Regions from separate parts of the Mixta sp. BE291 genome, predicted to be linked through region 1. Evidence: predicted binding sites of a transcription regulator. Region 1 holds the regulator's gene; each other region holds the start of a gene.
What was found. The regulator sigma-54, encoded in region 1, starts transcription at its own class of promoters, with help from an activator protein. The targets are predictions, from matches to a motif close to GTTGGCACANNTTTCGCTNT.
Positions count from the first base shown of each region.

Region 2: glnK (P-II family nitrogen regulator) is a predicted target of sigma-54. The motif match lies at 1,114-1,133, and genes of this name have one in related genera.
Region 3: norV (anaerobic nitric oxide reductase flavorubredoxin) is a predicted target of sigma-54. The motif match lies at 1,609-1,628, and genes of this name have one in related genera.

Region 1 is NZ_JAVDXN010000003.1:494,405-499,824, reverse strand. Features, by position in the region: gene mtgA (monofunctional biosynthetic peptidoglycan transglycosylase) at 1-10, shown strand, start outside; gene npr (PTS phosphocarrier protein NPr) at 13-285, opposite strand; gene rapZ (RNase adapter RapZ) at 282-1,136, opposite strand; gene ptsN (PTS IIA-like nitrogen regulatory protein PtsN) at 1,206-1,688, opposite strand; gene hpf (ribosome hibernation promoting factor) at 1,880-2,167, opposite strand; gene rpoN (RNA polymerase factor sigma-54) at 2,191-3,624, opposite strand; gene lptB (LPS export ABC transporter ATP-binding protein) at 3,673-4,398, opposite strand; gene lptA (lipopolysaccharide ABC transporter substrate-binding protein LptA) at 4,404-4,955, opposite strand; gene lptC (LPS export ABC transporter periplasmic protein LptC) at 4,927-5,420, opposite strand, start outside.
Region 2 is NZ_JAVDXN010000005.1:237,986-243,405, forward strand. Features, by position in the region: gene J2X14_RS13640 (SmdB family multidrug efflux ABC transporter permease/ATP-binding protein) at 1-934, shown strand, start outside; gene glnK (P-II family nitrogen regulator) at 1,184-1,522, shown strand; gene amtB (ammonium transporter AmtB) at 1,558-2,841, shown strand; gene tesB (acyl-CoA thioesterase II) at 2,893-3,753, opposite strand; gene J2X14_RS13660 (YbaY family lipoprotein) at 3,969-4,523, shown strand; gene J2X14_RS13665 (MGMT family protein) at 4,554-4,862, opposite strand; RNA gene ffs (signal recognition particle sRNA small type) at 5,071-5,167, shown strand; gene J2X14_RS13675 (HHA domain-containing protein) at 5,207-5,420, opposite strand, start outside.
Region 3 is NZ_JAVDXN010000005.1:120,890-126,309, reverse strand. Features, by position in the region: gene norR (nitric oxide reductase transcriptional regulator NorR) at 1-1,508, opposite strand, end outside; gene norV (anaerobic nitric oxide reductase flavorubredoxin) at 1,672-3,144, shown strand; gene norW (NADH:flavorubredoxin reductase NorW) at 3,149-4,282, shown strand; gene tehB (SAM-dependent methyltransferase TehB) at 4,297-5,160, shown strand; gene J2X14_RS13095 (hypothetical protein) at 5,301-5,420, opposite strand, start outside.

The DNA of each region.
Region 1 (5,420 bases):
TAAACTGTAACGTTACTCTTCGTCGAAACCCGCCTCAAACAGTTCGATCACGGCGGCCAGCGCCTGTTGCTCCTGCGGGCCGCTGGCTTCAATCTCAATATGACCGCCTTTAGCCGAATCGAGCATCAACAGGGCGATAACGCTGCTGGCTTCAGCTTCGGTGCCCGCCTCATTGCGTAGCAGCACTTCAGCATCAAAACTTTGTACCAGCTCAAACAGCTTCATGGCCGGGCGCGCATGCATGCCCAACTTATTTTTGATTTCAACGGTTTGCCTGACGGTCATGATTTGCGTTTTTCCAGCGTACGATGGCGGGACTGAACATTTTTCCCGCGTGAGCGGAAGTAATCCGCTAACTGTTCGGCAATATAAACAGAACGATGCTTACCGCCAGTACAGCCAATGGCGACGGTTAAGTAGCTGCGATTATTGGTTTCCAGCATTGGCAGCCAGAGTTCCAGATAACTGCGCGTCTGATAGATAAAGTTATGTACTTCCGTATGGCGATCGAGGAAGGCGGCCACGGGACGATCAAGGCCGGTCATCGGGCGCAGCTTTGGATCCCAATGGGGGTTCGGCAGAAAGCGCACGTCAAACACGTAATCGGCATCGATAGGAATACCGTGCTTGTAGCCAAACGACTCGAACACCATGGTCAGTTCACGCTCGCGTTTGCCGAGCAGGCGGGTACGCAACATTTCCGCTAATTCATGCACCGACATTTCCGAGGTATCAACAATCAGATCGGCGCGTGAGCGTAACGGCTCTAACAGATCGTTCTCTTCATCAATGGCGCTTTCCAGCGAAAGATTTTTACTGGAGAGCGGATGCAGACGACGCGTGTCGCTGTAGCGGCGGATCAAGGTATTGCGATCGGCATCCAGAAACAGCAGCTGAGGTGAAAAGCTATTGGGCAGGCTGGTTAACGCTTTTTCCAGCACGTCTGGCGATTCCGGCATATTGCGGACATCAATACTGACCGCCGCAGAAATATTGCGTTCGACCAGCGAGCTTGCCAGCTCCGGCAATAACGTGACCGGCAGGTTATCGACACAATAAAAACCCATATCTTCCAGCGCGCGTAACGCGACGGATTTCCCTGAGCCTGAACGACCGCTGACGATCATCAGCACCATTAAGTTATCTCCCCATTCAACCCGTGATAACCAGGCAACCCGGCACGGGCAAAAGTGCAAGCTGACTAATTAGTGATTTTCTTCTGGCGGCGCCGTGATGATTTCATACAGCTCTTCATCGCTTTGCGCAGCCCGCAAACGACGGCAAACGGTTTTGTCAGCCAGTCGTTTTGCTACCAGTGAAAGGGTATGTAGATGTGTTTTACATTGATCCGCCGGTACCAGCAAGGCAAACAGCAAATCCACCGGCTGGTTATCAATGGCGTCAAAAGCAATAGGTTGATCGAGGCGGATAAACACGCCAACGGCACGCAGCGTATCCTCTTCCAGCTTGCCATGAGGGATAGCAATACCGTTACCGATGCCGGTACTGCCCATGCGTTCGCGCGTCAGAATAGCTTCAAAAACTGTCTGATGGGGCAGGTTGAGCTGTTTGGCGGCCAGTTCACTGATGATTTCCAGTGCCCGCTTTTTACTCTGGCAATGCACGCCGCTGCGGGTACAGTCAAGACTAAGTACAGAGCTGAGTTCCAGTGAGAGTTCGTTATTCATCATAGTTTCACTTGCGTGTTCACATTTACTGGCATATCGCGCTACTTTACGCGTCTTGCAACGAGAAAAGCAGCAAAAACTTCGCCAGCCTGCGTGAATGGAAAAACGGGGCGAAAAAGCTCGCCCCCGGTCTGCGCATGTTACCGTATCCGGCAACGTAACGACCTGTTTTTCCTTCAGCGGTGTGAAGATTAGTGTTGTTTTAACTTGTCTTTATGTTTGGTTAGCTGGCGCGCCAACTTATCAATTAAGCCATCAATCGCCGCGTACATATCATCAGCTTCCGACGTTGCGTGCAGCTCGCCGCCGCTGACATGCACCGTCGCCTCCGCTATTTGCTGCACTCTTTCTACCTTTAGCACAATATGAACCTGGGTTATTCGGTCGGAATATTGCGCCAGCTTGGCAAATTTGGTGTTCACAAAATCACGTAAAGCGGTCGTGATTTCAACGTGTTGCCCGGTAATATTGAGTTGCATAGCGTCTTCCTTCTCAGTGATGATCAAACCAATTGTTTGCGCTGGTTTGATGGCGGGATGGATAAAGACTCGCGGTACTTCGCGACGGTGCGGCGCGCCACCATAATGCCTTGTTCAGACAACATGCTGGTCAGCTTACTGTCGCTTAGCGGTTTGGCGGGGTTTTCCGCCGAGATCAGCTTTTTCACCAGCGCACGAATGGCGGTGGACGACGCTTCGCCGCCGCCTTCGGTATTCACATGGCTGGAGAAAAAGTATTTCAGTTCGAAAATGCCGCGTGGGCTGTGCAGATATTTTTGCGTGGTAACGCGGGAAATGGTGGATTCATGCATATCAACGGCCTGCGCAATATCGGCCAGCACCATCGGACGCATAAATTCTTCGCCCTGTTCAAAAAAAGCCTGCTGCTGCTCAACAATGCAGCGCGTGACTTTTAACAGCGTATCGTTGCGGCTTTCCAGACTTTTAATCAGCCATTTCGCATCCTGCAAATTGGTGCGGATAAACTGACTATCGCTGTCGCTACGCGCTGAGCTGCCCAGCGCGGCATATTGCTGATTGATTTGCAGGCGGGGCACGCTGTCGCCGTTTAACTCAACCGTCCAGCGGTTGCCCGCTTTACGCACCAGCACATCAGGAATGACATATTCTGGCTCGCGGGTGTTAACTGACTGACCAGGGCGTGGATCCAGCGACTGAATCAGCGCCAGCGCGGCTTTCAGCACCTCTTCTTTCAGGCGCGTCACGCGCATCAGGCTGCGGAAGTCATGGTTCGCCAGCAGATCGAGATAGTGATCGACAATCAGCTGCGCCTCAGCAAGAAAAGGCGTATCGCGCGTGAATTGCGAAAGCTGCACCAGCAGGCAGTCACGCAGGTTACGCGCGCCGACGCCAACCGGATCGAAACGCTGAACGCGCTTCAGCACCGCTTCGACCTCATCCAGCGCCACATCCTCATCGCCGATGCTGTCGCGGATCTCATCCAGCGTCACGGTCAAATAGCCAGTATCGTCAATGGCATCGACAATTGAGGTGGCAATCGCGCGATCGGTATCGCTAAACGGCGTCAGCTCCACCTGCCACATCAGGTAATCCTGCAAGGTTTGCGTGGTCTCGCCCTGATAAACCGGTAGCTCATCATCACGATAATCATTGCCGGTGCCTGACGGCGTCCCGGCGGTATAGATTTCGTCCCAGGTGGCATCCAGCGGCAACTCTTCCGGCATATCCTTCTGCTCAAGCGCCTCACGCGTATCGAGCGCTTCGCTCTCGGCATACTCGCGTGTGTCGACTTCCTCATGGATATCGGTCTGCTCAAGCAACGGATTACTCTCCAGCGCCAGCTGTATCTCCTGTTGCAGTTCCAGCGTAGAAAGCTGCAGCAAACGAATCGCCTGCTGTAGCTGCGGCGTCATCGCCAGCTGTTGACTGAGCCTGAGTTGCAAACCTTGCTTCATATTCAGAATAAAGATTCCTGATAAAACACCGTGATAACTGACACCATATCAGAGTCTGAACTCTTCACCCAAGTAGACACGTTTCACTTGTTCGTCGGCGAGGATCGCTTCCGGCGTCCCATGGGCGATTAAACGCCCCTGACTGACGATGTAGGCGCGTTCGCACACCGCCAGCGTTTCACGCACGTTATGGTCGGTGATCAGTACGCCCAGCCCGCTGTCGCGCAGATGCTCGATAATCTTTTTGATATCGATAACGGAAATGGGGTCAACACCGGCAAAGGGCTCATCCAGCAGGATAAATTTAGGATTCGCCGCCAGCGCACGCGCGATTTCAACACGACGGCGCTCGCCGCCCGACAGCGCCTGGCCGAGACTATTGCGCAGATGCTCAATATGGAACTCTTCCATCAGCTCTTTGGCGCGATCTTCACGCTGCTCGGTGGTGAGATCGTCACGGATCTGCAGCACGGCCATCAGGTTGTCATAGACGCTCAGACGACGAAAGATCGAGGCTTCCTGCGGCAGGTAGCCAATGCCGCGTCGGGCGCGGGCGTGCAGCGGCAGAATACTGATATCTTCTTCATCGATAACGATACGCCCCGCATCACGCGGCACAATCCCCACCACCATATAAAACGTGGTAGTTTTGCCCGCCCCGTTCGGGCCGAGCAGGCCGACGATTTCGCCTGATTTAACCTGCAGACTGACATCTTCGACGACGCGACGGCCTTTATAAGCTTTTGCCAGATTTTCAGCGATAAGTGTTGCCATAGGGATCAGCGGCTCTTCTGTTGGCTGGGGGAGGAAGCGGGTTTGTCCTGCAACTGCGAAGGCACCAGCACCGTTGTGACACGCTTGTTATTGCCCTGGCTAAAGGCCTGCATTTTCTGCTCTTTAACCAGATAAGTGATGCGGTCGCCTTTGACATTGCTGTCCAGCTGCTCGATATAGGCATTGCCGGTAAGCTCAACGAAATCTTTCGCCAGCTCATAACGCATTTTTGCCGCATGGCCTTTTACCGGTTTGCCATCATCCTGTAGCTGATAAAAGGTAGCCGGGTTGCCATAGGCATCCACAATGGTTTTTTGGCTGTCGCCGCCGGGACGCGTGACCACCACCTTATCGGCGGTAATTTTAATCGAACCCTGGGTCACGATTACGTTGCCGGTAAAGGTGGCGACATTGCCCTGCATATCCAGCGCCTGATTGGCTGAGTCGATGTTAACCGGCTTTTCCGAGTCGCCGGTTAAGGCAAAGGCCGGAATGCTGGCGGCCAGCAGCGTGCCGAGTAGCAACAATTTAAGGCTTTGGTTGTTCATTGATTTCATAATTTGTTTTGACCTTTTCAATCAGCTCGGCCGTTTTCGTCCGTAAATTACCGCGCATCTTCATACCAGTGGAATTAAAGCTGCGGCCATAAAGAGTGACCTGGTCGTTGGACATCACATCCTGCGTCACCAGGTTTACCTGCGCATTATCGGTCTTGATTCGCTCAAGCTGGGCATCTTTAGCCAGGCTGTTCACTTCAACGTGACCATAGAGATAGAGCATGCGATCTTTTGTCAGTTTGGCCTTGTCGGCGCGTACTGACCAGGCCGGGATCTTATTTTCGTCGTAGGTGGTCATCAGCGGATTATCAAACCAGCTGATCTCATCGGCGGAAAAGTAGGTCACCTTATCCGACACCAGCTTATAGCTCAGGCTGCCGGTGGGGTTATAAACCACGGTACTGGAATTCGCGCTGGTATAGGTGGGTTCCTGGCCGTTTGTTTCCACCTGACCGCGATCGTCGT
Region 2 (5,420 bases), on a different contig from region 1:
TGAGGTCGGCGTGCTGTACGCCTTCATCAGCTATCTGGGGCGCTTAAATGAACCGTTGATTGAGTTAACGACGCAGCAATCGATGCTGCAGCAGGCGATCGTCGCTGGCGAACGCATTTTTGAATTAATGGATGCGCCGCGTCAGCATTACGGCCAGCAAGCTCAGCCGTTACAAAGCGGCCGCATCGATATCGACCATCTTAGCTTTGCCTATCGCGAAGGGCGCAATGTGCTGGAGGATATTTCACTGCAGGTTCCTTCACGCAGCTTTGTTGCGCTGGTCGGCCATACCGGCAGCGGCAAAAGTACGCTTGCCAGTCTGCTAATGGGCTATTACCCGGTGACGCACGGGCGTATCTGTCTGGATGGACGCCCGCTGGAAACCTTCAGCCATCAGGCGTTGCGTCAGAGCGTGGCGATGGTGCAGCAGGATCCGGTGGTGCTGGCAGACAGCTTTTTTGCCAATGTTACCCTGGGGCGGGATATCAGCGAGCAGGCGGTATGGGCGGCGCTGGAAGCGGTGCAGCTGGCGGCGCTGGCGCGCGGCCTGACGGACGGCATCCATACGCGCCTGAATGAGCAGGGCAATAATCTCTCGGTCGGGCAGAAGCAGCTGCTGGCGCTGGCGCGCGTGCTGGTGGCTGAGCCGCAAATCCTGATTCTGGATGAGGCGACGGCCAATATCGATTCCGGCACCGAGCAGGCGATTCAGCGCGCCCTGCAGGAAGTGAGAAAGAAAACCACGCTGGTGGTGATTGCTCATCGTCTCTCAACCATTACCGAAGCCGATACGATTTTAGTGCTGCACCGCGGGCAGGCCGTTGAGCGCGGCACGCACTTTCAGCTGCTGGCGCAGCAGGGACGTTACTGGCAGATGTATCAATTGCAGCAGGCGGGCAGTGAACTGACTGCGGGCATTGCCGAAGGGACCTGACGCGTTTTGCACCTTTTTCAGGCGCGATTGTCAGCCTCTTCCCTGTCAGTGCACATCATCAGGTTATAACGCACCATCAAGGTGCGTTTTTTCTTACTCCAGACCTGCGCCTGGCTGCTTAACGGGCATTTTTACCCTCACCGCGCGCTTTCCCCACGCTGTTTTCACTTTCCGACATAGCTGGCACAGCCTTTGCTTTACTCCTGTCAGGTCAGATGCCTGACCAACCTGATCAAGTAAGGGGAGCGTATGAAGCTGGTTACCGTAGTCATCAAGCCATTCAAGCTGGAAGATGTGCGCGAAGCGCTCTCTTCTATCGGCATCCAGGGCCTGACCGTCACAGAGGTAAAAGGATTTGGCCGACAAAAAGGCCATGCCGAACTCTATCGTGGCGCTGAATATAGCGTCAATTTTTTGCCGAAGGTCAAAATCGATATCGCCATCGCTGACGATCAACTGGATGAAGTGGTTGATGTTATCAGCAAGGCGGCCTACACCGGCAAAATTGGCGACGGTAAAATTTTTGTTGCTGAGCTACAGCGCGTTATCCGTATTCGCACCGGTGAAACTGACGAAGCCGCTCTGTAAGCCGGATTCTGGGTATTGTGATGGGATGGAATAAAATGAATAAATTAATGACCAAAGGCCTTGCTGGCCTGGCGCTGTTACCATCGCTGGCGATGGCGGCACCTGCCGTTGCGGATAAGGCGGATAACGCCTTTATGATGATTTGCACCGCGCTGGTGCTGTTTATGACGATTCCTGGGATTGCGCTGTTTTACGGCGGCCTGATCCGTGCTAAAAACGTGCTTTCCCTGCTGACGCAGGTGTCCGTTACCTTCGCCATGGTTTGCGTGATCTGGGTGCTGTATGGCTATTCGCTGGCGTTTAGCGAAGGTAACGACTTCTTTGGCGGCCTGAACTGGCTGATGCTGAAGAACATCAGCCTGACGGATCTGAGCGGCACCTTCTATCAATATATTCATGTGGTGTTCCAGGCTTCTTTTGCCTGTATTACCGTTGGGCTGATTGTTGGCTCCATCGCCGAGCGCATCCGCTTTTCCGCCGTTCTGATCTTTGTGGCAATCTGGCTGACGCTGGCTTACCTGCCTATTGCGCACATGGTCTGGGCGGGCGGTTTCCTGGCGCAGGATGGCGCGCTGGATTTTGCTGGCGGAACCGTGGTGCATATTAACGCTGCCGTTGCCGGTCTGGTGGGCGCTTATCTGGTAGGGAAACGCGCAGGCTTTGGCAAAGAAGCGTTTAAACCGCACAATCTGCCGATGGTGTTTACCGGCACGGCCATCCTTTACGTGGGCTGGTTTGGCTTTAACGCAGGCTCTGCGGCGGCGGCAAACGAAATTGCGGCGCTGGCCTTCCTGAATACCGTGGTAGCGACGGCGGGTGCGGTGCTGTCATGGACCTTCGGCGAATGGGCGCTGCGTGGCAAGCCCTCGTTGCTTGGCGCCAGCTCCGGTTTTATCGCAGGTCTGGTGGCAATTACGCCTGCCTGCGGCTACGTTGGCCCTGGCGGCGCGCTGATGATTGGCTTGATCGGCGGCCTGGGCGGCCTGTGGGGCGTTACGGTGCTGAAAAAATGGCTGCGCGTTGACGATCCCTGCGACGTATTTGGCGTACATGGCGTTTGCGGCATTATCGGCTGTATTCTGACCGGCGTTTTTGCCTCTTCGTCGCTGGGCGGCGTCGGCTATGCCGAGGGCGTCACCATGGGACATCAAATTTGGGTACAGCTCCTGAGCGTTGTGTTAACCATCGCCTGGACCGGCGTGGTCGCTTTTATCGGTTTCAAAGTTGCGGATATGCTGGTGGGGCTGCGCGTGCCGGAAGAGCAGGAGCGCGAAGGGCTTGATGTTAATAGCCACGGCGAGAACGCCTATAATCAGTAAATGGCGCTAAGCAGAAGCACAGGACGATGCCTGGCATCGTCCTTTTTTGCCTTAACTGCGTTGCCGCATAACGCCTTCCTGTACGGTGGACGCCACCAAGACACCTTCCTGGGTATAAAACTCGCCACGAACAAAGCCACGCGCGCCTGAGGCGGACGTGCTTTCCACACTGTATAACAGCCACTGGTTTAAATTGATGGCGCGATGAAACCACATCGAGTGATCGATTGTGGCTACCTGCATGCCCGGCTCAAGAAAACCTTTGCCATGCGGCTGAAGCGCCACCGGAAGAAAGTTGAGGTCGGAAGCGTAGCCCAGCAAATATTGGTGGACAGAGGCGTCATCAGGCATCGCACCATTGGCGCGTAGCCACACCTGGCGCGTCGGCGCGTCAACGTGGCCTTTTAACGGGTTATGGAAGGTGACCGGACGAATATCGAATGGTTTCTCAGCAAGGAATTTCGCGCGGACTTTCTCCGGGATCATGGCGGCCAGCTGTTGGGCAATTTCCGTTTCGCTGGGTAAGCCTTCCGGGCCTGGGACTTCAGGCATCGGCTTTTGATGTTCAAAACCGGGCTCCGGCGCCTGGAAAGAGGCAGTCATATAGAAAATAGGCTGGCCGTTTTGGATGGCGGCAACGCGGCGGGCGCTAAAACTGTGACCATCACGCAGCGTTTCGACATCGTAAATAATCGCTTTCTGGCTGTCGCCGGGCCGTAAAAAGTAGCTATGAAAAGAGTGAATATTACGTTCGACAGGCACGGTTTGCTTGGCAGCATGCAGAGCCTGGCCAACGACCTGACCACCAAATACCTGGCGCAGGCCCAAATCTTCGCTTTGGCCGCGAAACAGGCCCTCTTCTAGTTTTTCCAGCTGCAACAACGTAACTAAGTTTTTTAAAGCCTGGCTCATAAGCGGTTCCTCGATAACGTTACCGGTTTAGTTTGCGAGATCCGACCAGCGCCTGCAACTCTGCCAGACGCTAAAGGTTCAGTTAATAAAAATGAACGCCGCCACTGCCAGGCAAAAAAGCGGATCCTGTGCCAGAATTAAGCACATACAGCGTCTTATAGCTGTTTCGGCCAATTTGTCGCCGACACGACATTGATCAGAAGGAGAGGTTATCAATGAAATTCTGGCATGTAATGAGCGGAGCAGCGCTGGCCGTTGCCCTTGCAGGTTGTGCAGATAAAAGTGCAAATATTCCCGTTCCAACGCCGGGCGCAGAGTTATCAGGAAAACCGGTTATTGCCCAGCCAAACGTGAGCGGTTCCATTTATATTCAACAGAAAGTCGCATTGCCGCCCGATGCCGCCTTGACGGTTACGCTGTCAGACGCCTCGCTAGCTAACGCCCCGGCCAAAGTGCTGGCGCAGCGTGTGGTGTTGACCGAAGGCAAGCAGGCGCCTTTCCACTTCACCTTGCCATTTAACCCAGCCGATATTCAGCCTGACGCGCGGATTCTGTTAAGTGCTGCGATCACGCTGGATAATAAGGTCATTTTTATGACCGAGTCGGTTAAACCGGCAATTAATGATGGCGGGAAGAAGATTGATTTAACGCTGGTGCCTGCAACGTCGGTTGCCATGCCGACCCAAAGCGGCGCAGCGACGACCGTGCCGGCAACCTCGCCAACGCAGGTCACGCCATCCTCATCGGTACCGGCACCAACCAGTTATTAAAGACGTTTATCAGGCCAGCGTTGCTGGCCTTTACCACTGCCAACGATAGCGCGCCAAATCCACCTGCCCATCGTCACTTATTTCAATGCCTTCCGCTTCCAGCGCATCACGCTGGCGTAATAAATCATCACCCTGCAGCGAGATATGCCCATGACGATTGATAATACGATACCAGGGGAGGCGGCTCTCTGCGGGCAACCGCCTCAACACGCCGCCAACCTGACGCGCTGCTCGCGGCGAGCCAGCCAGTCGTGCTACGTCGCCATAGGTGGCAACCGTTCCGCAGGGAATAGCGGCGATGACCTGAATCACACGCTGTGTGAAAGAATCGTTTTCCATGGCGGCTCCTTTATGTTTGCGCATTATCGTCGCAAAAAGCAGCGTCAGAAGGAATGGTTGAGCAAGATAAAACCGTCGCGCAGGAAAATGAGTAAATAAAATGCGGGATTGTTTAATAAAACAACGGTTGCGGGCGTGCGGCTTGCATTTACCCCATGCATCATTGATAATGCCCCCGCTCTGTAACGGAGCGCGTCAATGGGGGCCCTGTTGGTTCTCCCGCAACGCTAACTTGTGAACTCGGTCAGGTCCGGAAGGAAGCAGCCGCAGCAGGTAACGCGTGTGCCGGGATGTAGCTGGCAGGGCCCCCACCATTTTTACCCACCCCGCCATTTATTATTTCCTTAACGTACATACTTCCATACAGATACAGGCACTTTATCGTATAGCTTGTTCATGGTTAATTCAGCCAAACGATGATCGGCCGCGGAATAAAAAACAGCCAGTTCATCATCCGGTAATTCATATTTATTCTTTTCAATAACACGCTCAAGTGTGTCAATTGATCGGCAACGTCTTAAACGCATCAGATAGTCAGTTTTGGTCATAATTTTTTCT
Region 3 (5,420 bases), on a different contig from region 1:
AGTCGCCGCGCCAGGCGATGCAAATTGCCCGCATCCATTTCCAGCCGTCGGGCGCAGGCGGCCCAGTTATTATCGCTGGCCTGTAGCGCCTGTAAAATATACTGGCGCTGAAAATCGCGCGTGGCGTCCTGCAGGCTTTGCGGCGACAGGGCCTCGGCCTGCGGCAATGCCTCGGCAGGAACGTCCGCCGCGTTATCCAGTGAAAAATGGTGTGGCATCAGCAGAATATCGCCGCTGCGGGCATCCGCCTGCGCAACAATGGTAGCGCGATAGATTGCATGCTCCAGCTCGCGGATATTGCCCGGCCAGCCGTAGCTACTGAGCATGCTGCGCGCCGCCGCGCTCAGCGCGATATGCTCCAGACCAAATTTCACCCGGCATTTTTCACAGAAGTAACCGGCCAGCAAAATAATATCTTCGCCGCGTTCGCGCAGCGCGGGCACCTGCAGCGGGAAAACGCTCAGGCGATGATAGAGATCGGCGCGGAAGCTGCCCTCCGCCACCGCCTGACGCAGATCGCGGTTAGTGGCGGCCAGGATGCGTACATCCACTTTCAGATGGCGATCTTCACCGACGCGCTGCAAATCGCCATATTGCAATACGCGCAACAGCTTGGCCTGCAAAGTTAGCGACAACTCACCGATTTCATCCAGAAACAGCGTGCCGTTATCGGCCATTTCAAATTTGCCGGTACGATCGTGTACCGCGCCGGTAAAGGCGCCTTTGACGTGCCCGAACAGCTCGCTTTCCGCCACCGTTTCCGGCAGCGCTGCGCAGTTCAGATAAATTAACGGGCTGGCCGCGCGCGCCGACTGGCGATGCAGCGCCTGCGCCACCAGCTCCTTGCCGACGCCGGTTTCACCGCTGATCAGCACGTTAAGATCGGTTGGCGCGACCACGGTAATCTCTTTTTTCAGCTGCTGCATTGGCAGCGACTCGCCGATCATTTCGTTGCCGTCGCTGACGCTTTGCCGCTGGTTGCCAGGCGTAAAGGCGTTGCCCGGCTGCTCCAGCTGCTCCAACAGCAGCGCATTGCTCAGCGCGCTGCCGACCAGGCTCGCCACTACGCGTAACTCTTCATCGCTGTAATCATCAAACTGGCTGGCGTTCATGCCGTCCAGCGTCAGCGCGCCGATCAGATCTTGCCCGGAAAACAGCGGCAGCCCGACGCAGGCGTGAACATGCAGCTCATGCCGTTCGGGAATCAGGCCATCATAGGGATCGGGTAAATCGCTGTCGGCAGGAAAACGCACCACGTCACCGGCGCGGGCGATGGCTTCCAGACGCGGGTGCGCCTCGATTTTAAAGCGCCGTCCCATCACATCCGGCGCCAAACCGGCCGTCGCCAGCGGGCGAAAATGCTGCGCCTCATAGCGTAATAGCGCGGTGGCATCGCACCGCAGCAGATGGTGAATGCTACCGATCATCCGGTTAAAGCGATCGGAGCGGGAAAGTCCGTTCTGGATCTCTACCGCCAGTGCGGCGAGGCCTTCAACTGAGATAGTCATGCTGTCGTTTCCACAATGCCATTGTCGAAAACACAATAAACCGCTGTTGTCATTTCAACAACCCTTAAAATAAAAATCTTTAAAAATCAATTAAATAAAAGTTGGCACGCGCTATGCAATAAGTAAGGAAACTTTTTTATGATGAACATGGTGAGGAACTAAAATGAGCATTCACGTTAAAAATAACATTACCTGGGTAGGCCAACGTGACTGGGAAGTACGTGATTTTCACGGCACCGAATATAAAACGCTGCGCGGCAGCAGCTATAACAGCTATCTGATCAAAGAAGAGAAAAACGTACTGATCGATACCGTTGACCATAAATTCAGCCGTGAGTTTGTCACCAACCTGATGCAGGAAATCGATCTGGACAAGCTCGATTACATCATTATTAACCATGCGGAAGAAGACCACGCCGGTGCGCTAACCGAGCTGATGTCGCATATCCCCAATACGCCGATTTACTGCACCGAAAACGCCATTGACTCCATTAACGGTCATCACCATCACCCGGAATGGAACTTCAACGTGGTGAAAACCGGCGACTCGCTGGATATTGGTAACGGCAAGAAACTGATTTTCGTGGAAACGCCGATGCTGCACTGGCCGGACAGCATGATGACCTATATGACGGAAGATGCGGTGCTGTTCAGTAATGACGCCTTCGGTCAACACTATTGCGATGAACATCTGTTCAATGACGAAGTGGATCAGACCGAACTGTTTGAGCAGTGCCAGCGCTACTATGCCAACATCCTGACGCCGTTCAGCCGCCTGGTTACGCCAAAAATCACTGAAATCCTGGGCTTTAATCTGCCGGTCAGCATGATCGCCACCTCGCACGGCGTGGTATGGCGCGACAACCCAACCCAGATCGTTGAGCTTTACCTGAAATGGGCGGCGGATTATCAGGAAGATCGCATCACTATCTTCTACGACACCATGTCCAACAACACCCGCATGATGGCGAATGCCATTGCTCAGGGCATTAACGAAGTTGACCCACGCGTAGCGGTGAAAATCTTTAACGTCGCACGCAGCGATAAAAATGAAGTGCTGACCAACGTCTTCCGCTCAAAAGGCGTGCTGGTGGGCACTTCCACTATGAACAATGTGATGATGCCGAAAATCGCCGGTCTGGTAGAAGAGATAACCGGTCTGCGCTTCCGTAACAAACGCGCCAGCGCCTTCGGCTCACACGGCTGGAGCGGCGGCGCGGTGGATCGTCTTTCTACCCGTTTACAGGATGCGGGCTTTGAGATGTCCCTGAGCCTGAAAACAAAATGGCGTCCGGACGGCAAAGCGCTGGAACTGTGCCGCGAACATGGCCGCGCTATTGCCCGCCAGTGGGCGCTCTCTCCGCTGCCGGAAAAAGCACAGCCGCAAGCAGCCGCTGAACCTGCCGCCGCGCTGGATGTCGCCGTGAACGCCGCACCGGAAAGCGCCAGCAACAGCACCGCGGCCGACGCAGGTCAGAAGATGATTTGCAGCGTTTGCCTGTGGATCTATGACCCGGCAACCGGCGAAGATTCTCAGGATGTGGCACCGGGTACCGCCTGGTCTGACGTACCGGACGATTTTCTCTGCCCGGAATGCGGCATGGGTAAAGACGTTTTTGACCCGTACGAGGGCTAATACTATGTCATCAGAAATTATTATTATCGGTTCGGGCTTTGCCGCCCGACAGCTGATTAAAAACCTGCGTCAGCAAAACAAAGAGGTGGCTATCCGCCTGATCGCCGCCGACAGCTGTGACGAATATCATAAGCCAGAGTTGAGTCACGTTTTCTCTCTGGCACAGCGGGCCGATGATTTGACCCGCGTCACCGCCGCTGACTACGCAGAGAAAAACAACGTCATGTTGCATCCGCATACGCGGGTCACGCGCATTGACGCCGCCGCGCATCGCATTGAGACCACGGCGGGCGACTTCTCTTATGGCAAGCTGGTGCTGGCCACCGGAGCCGAGGCGCTGGTGCCGCCCATCAGCGGTAATGAGCTGATGTATACCCTGAACAGCCAGCAGGAATATCGCCGTTGTGAGGAAGATTTGCAGGGCGCACAGCGCATATTGCTGCTTGGCGGCGGGCTGATCGGCACCGAGCTGGCGATGGATCTTAACCGCGCCGGGAAACAGGTCACGCTGGTGGACCGCAGCGGCAGCCTGCTCTCTGCGCTGATGCCGCCGGAAATCAGCGCTCGCCTGCAAAACCGTCTGCTGAAATCAGGCGTTGAGATGCGCTTCAACTGTGAGCTGGCTTCGCTGGCGCGCCATCACGATACGCTGGTGGCGACGCTGAGCAACGGCCAGCAGATCACCTGCGACGCGGCAGTATGCGCTATCGGCCTGCGCCCAAATATCGTTCTCGCGCAGCAGGCCGGACTCGAAACCCGTCGCGGCATCGTGGTTGACGATCGTCTGACGACTTCGCATCCCGATATTTTCGCGCTGGGCGACTGCGCGGAGATTCAGGGCAAGCTGATGCCTTATCTGCAACCAGCCCAGCTGGCGGCGATGACGCTGGCAAAAAACCTGACCGGTAACAGCGCCAGCCTGAGTTTGCCTTCGATGCTGGTGAAAATCAAAACGCCCGATCTGCCGCTGCACCTGGCCGGCAATGCCGGTGATGCGGAGCTGAACTGGGAGATGCAGTTCAGTAAAGCAGGCATCGTGGCGAAAGGGCTGGACGCCGCCGGACAGCTAAAAGCGTTCGTGGTCAGTGAAGATCATATGAAGCAGGCGCTTCCCTTGCTGAAACAGTTAAGCCGTTAATCACGGAGCTAAACATGACCGACCTGATTTGTTATCAAACGCTGCCGCGCTGGAACAGTGCGACCCTGCCGCCTGCATGGCGACAGCCGTACCGTACCGAGGCGGGATGCTGGGCACAGCCGAAGCTGTATAAGGGCACGCTGGATCTCGCCCTGCTGACCGAGCTGGGCGAGATAACCGAGACCTTAACCTTAACCGCCGATTCCAGGCCGCCGCGCCTGGCGCCGGAACAGCTGCACCGCGTGATCGGTTACAGCCCGGACGTGGAGTGTCAGCTGGCGCTTTACTGCAAGCCGGAGGATTACTATCACCACCGCTATCAGCTGACGCCAACGCATTCCGAGGTGGTGGAAGCGGCGAAAATCATTCCGCCGGGACGTGTGCTGGATTTGGGCTGCGGCAACGGGCGTAATGTGCTTTATCTGCACCAGGAAGGATTTGAGGTTGAGGGCTGGGATAAAAACAGCGACAGCCTGAACGGCCTGCGGCAGATTATCGCCACTGAAGAGCTGGAAGGGATTCGCCTGCAGCAGTGCGATTTAAATCAGGTCAAGATTGAGAAGCAGTACGATTTTCTGCTGTCTACCGTGGTGATGATGTTTTTGCAGCCGGAGACGATTCCGGGGCTGATTGGTCAAATGCAGCAGGCCACCGCGCCGGGCGGCCACAATCTGATTGTGGCGGCGATGAGTACGCCAGATTATCCCTGCCCGATGCCGTTTCCGTTTACCTTTAGCCGCAGCGAGCTGCTGGGCTACTACGACGGCTGGGATATTCTGAAGTACAACGAGAACCCCGGCGCGCTGCATAAAACCGACGCCCAGGGTAATCGCATTAAGCTGCGCTTCGCGACGCTGCTGGCGCGTAAACCGCGTTAAGCGTGAAGGCGTGAAGCAATGTGAATAAAAAAGCAATGTGAGTAAAAAAGCAATGTGAGTAAAAAAGCAAAAGCCCGGCGTAATGCCGGGCTTTTTTATAACGGCGATGCAAATACGCCGATAGCGTCTAAATCCCAACGCTAGCCATAAAAGCGGGCGGCCATATTCAGCAGCGCATCCAACAACAGGCAGCAGAAGATGGCATAGACGGCGAAAAGGCAATAGCTCGCCGCGCTAAAATCCAGCGTTTGCAGCAGGCG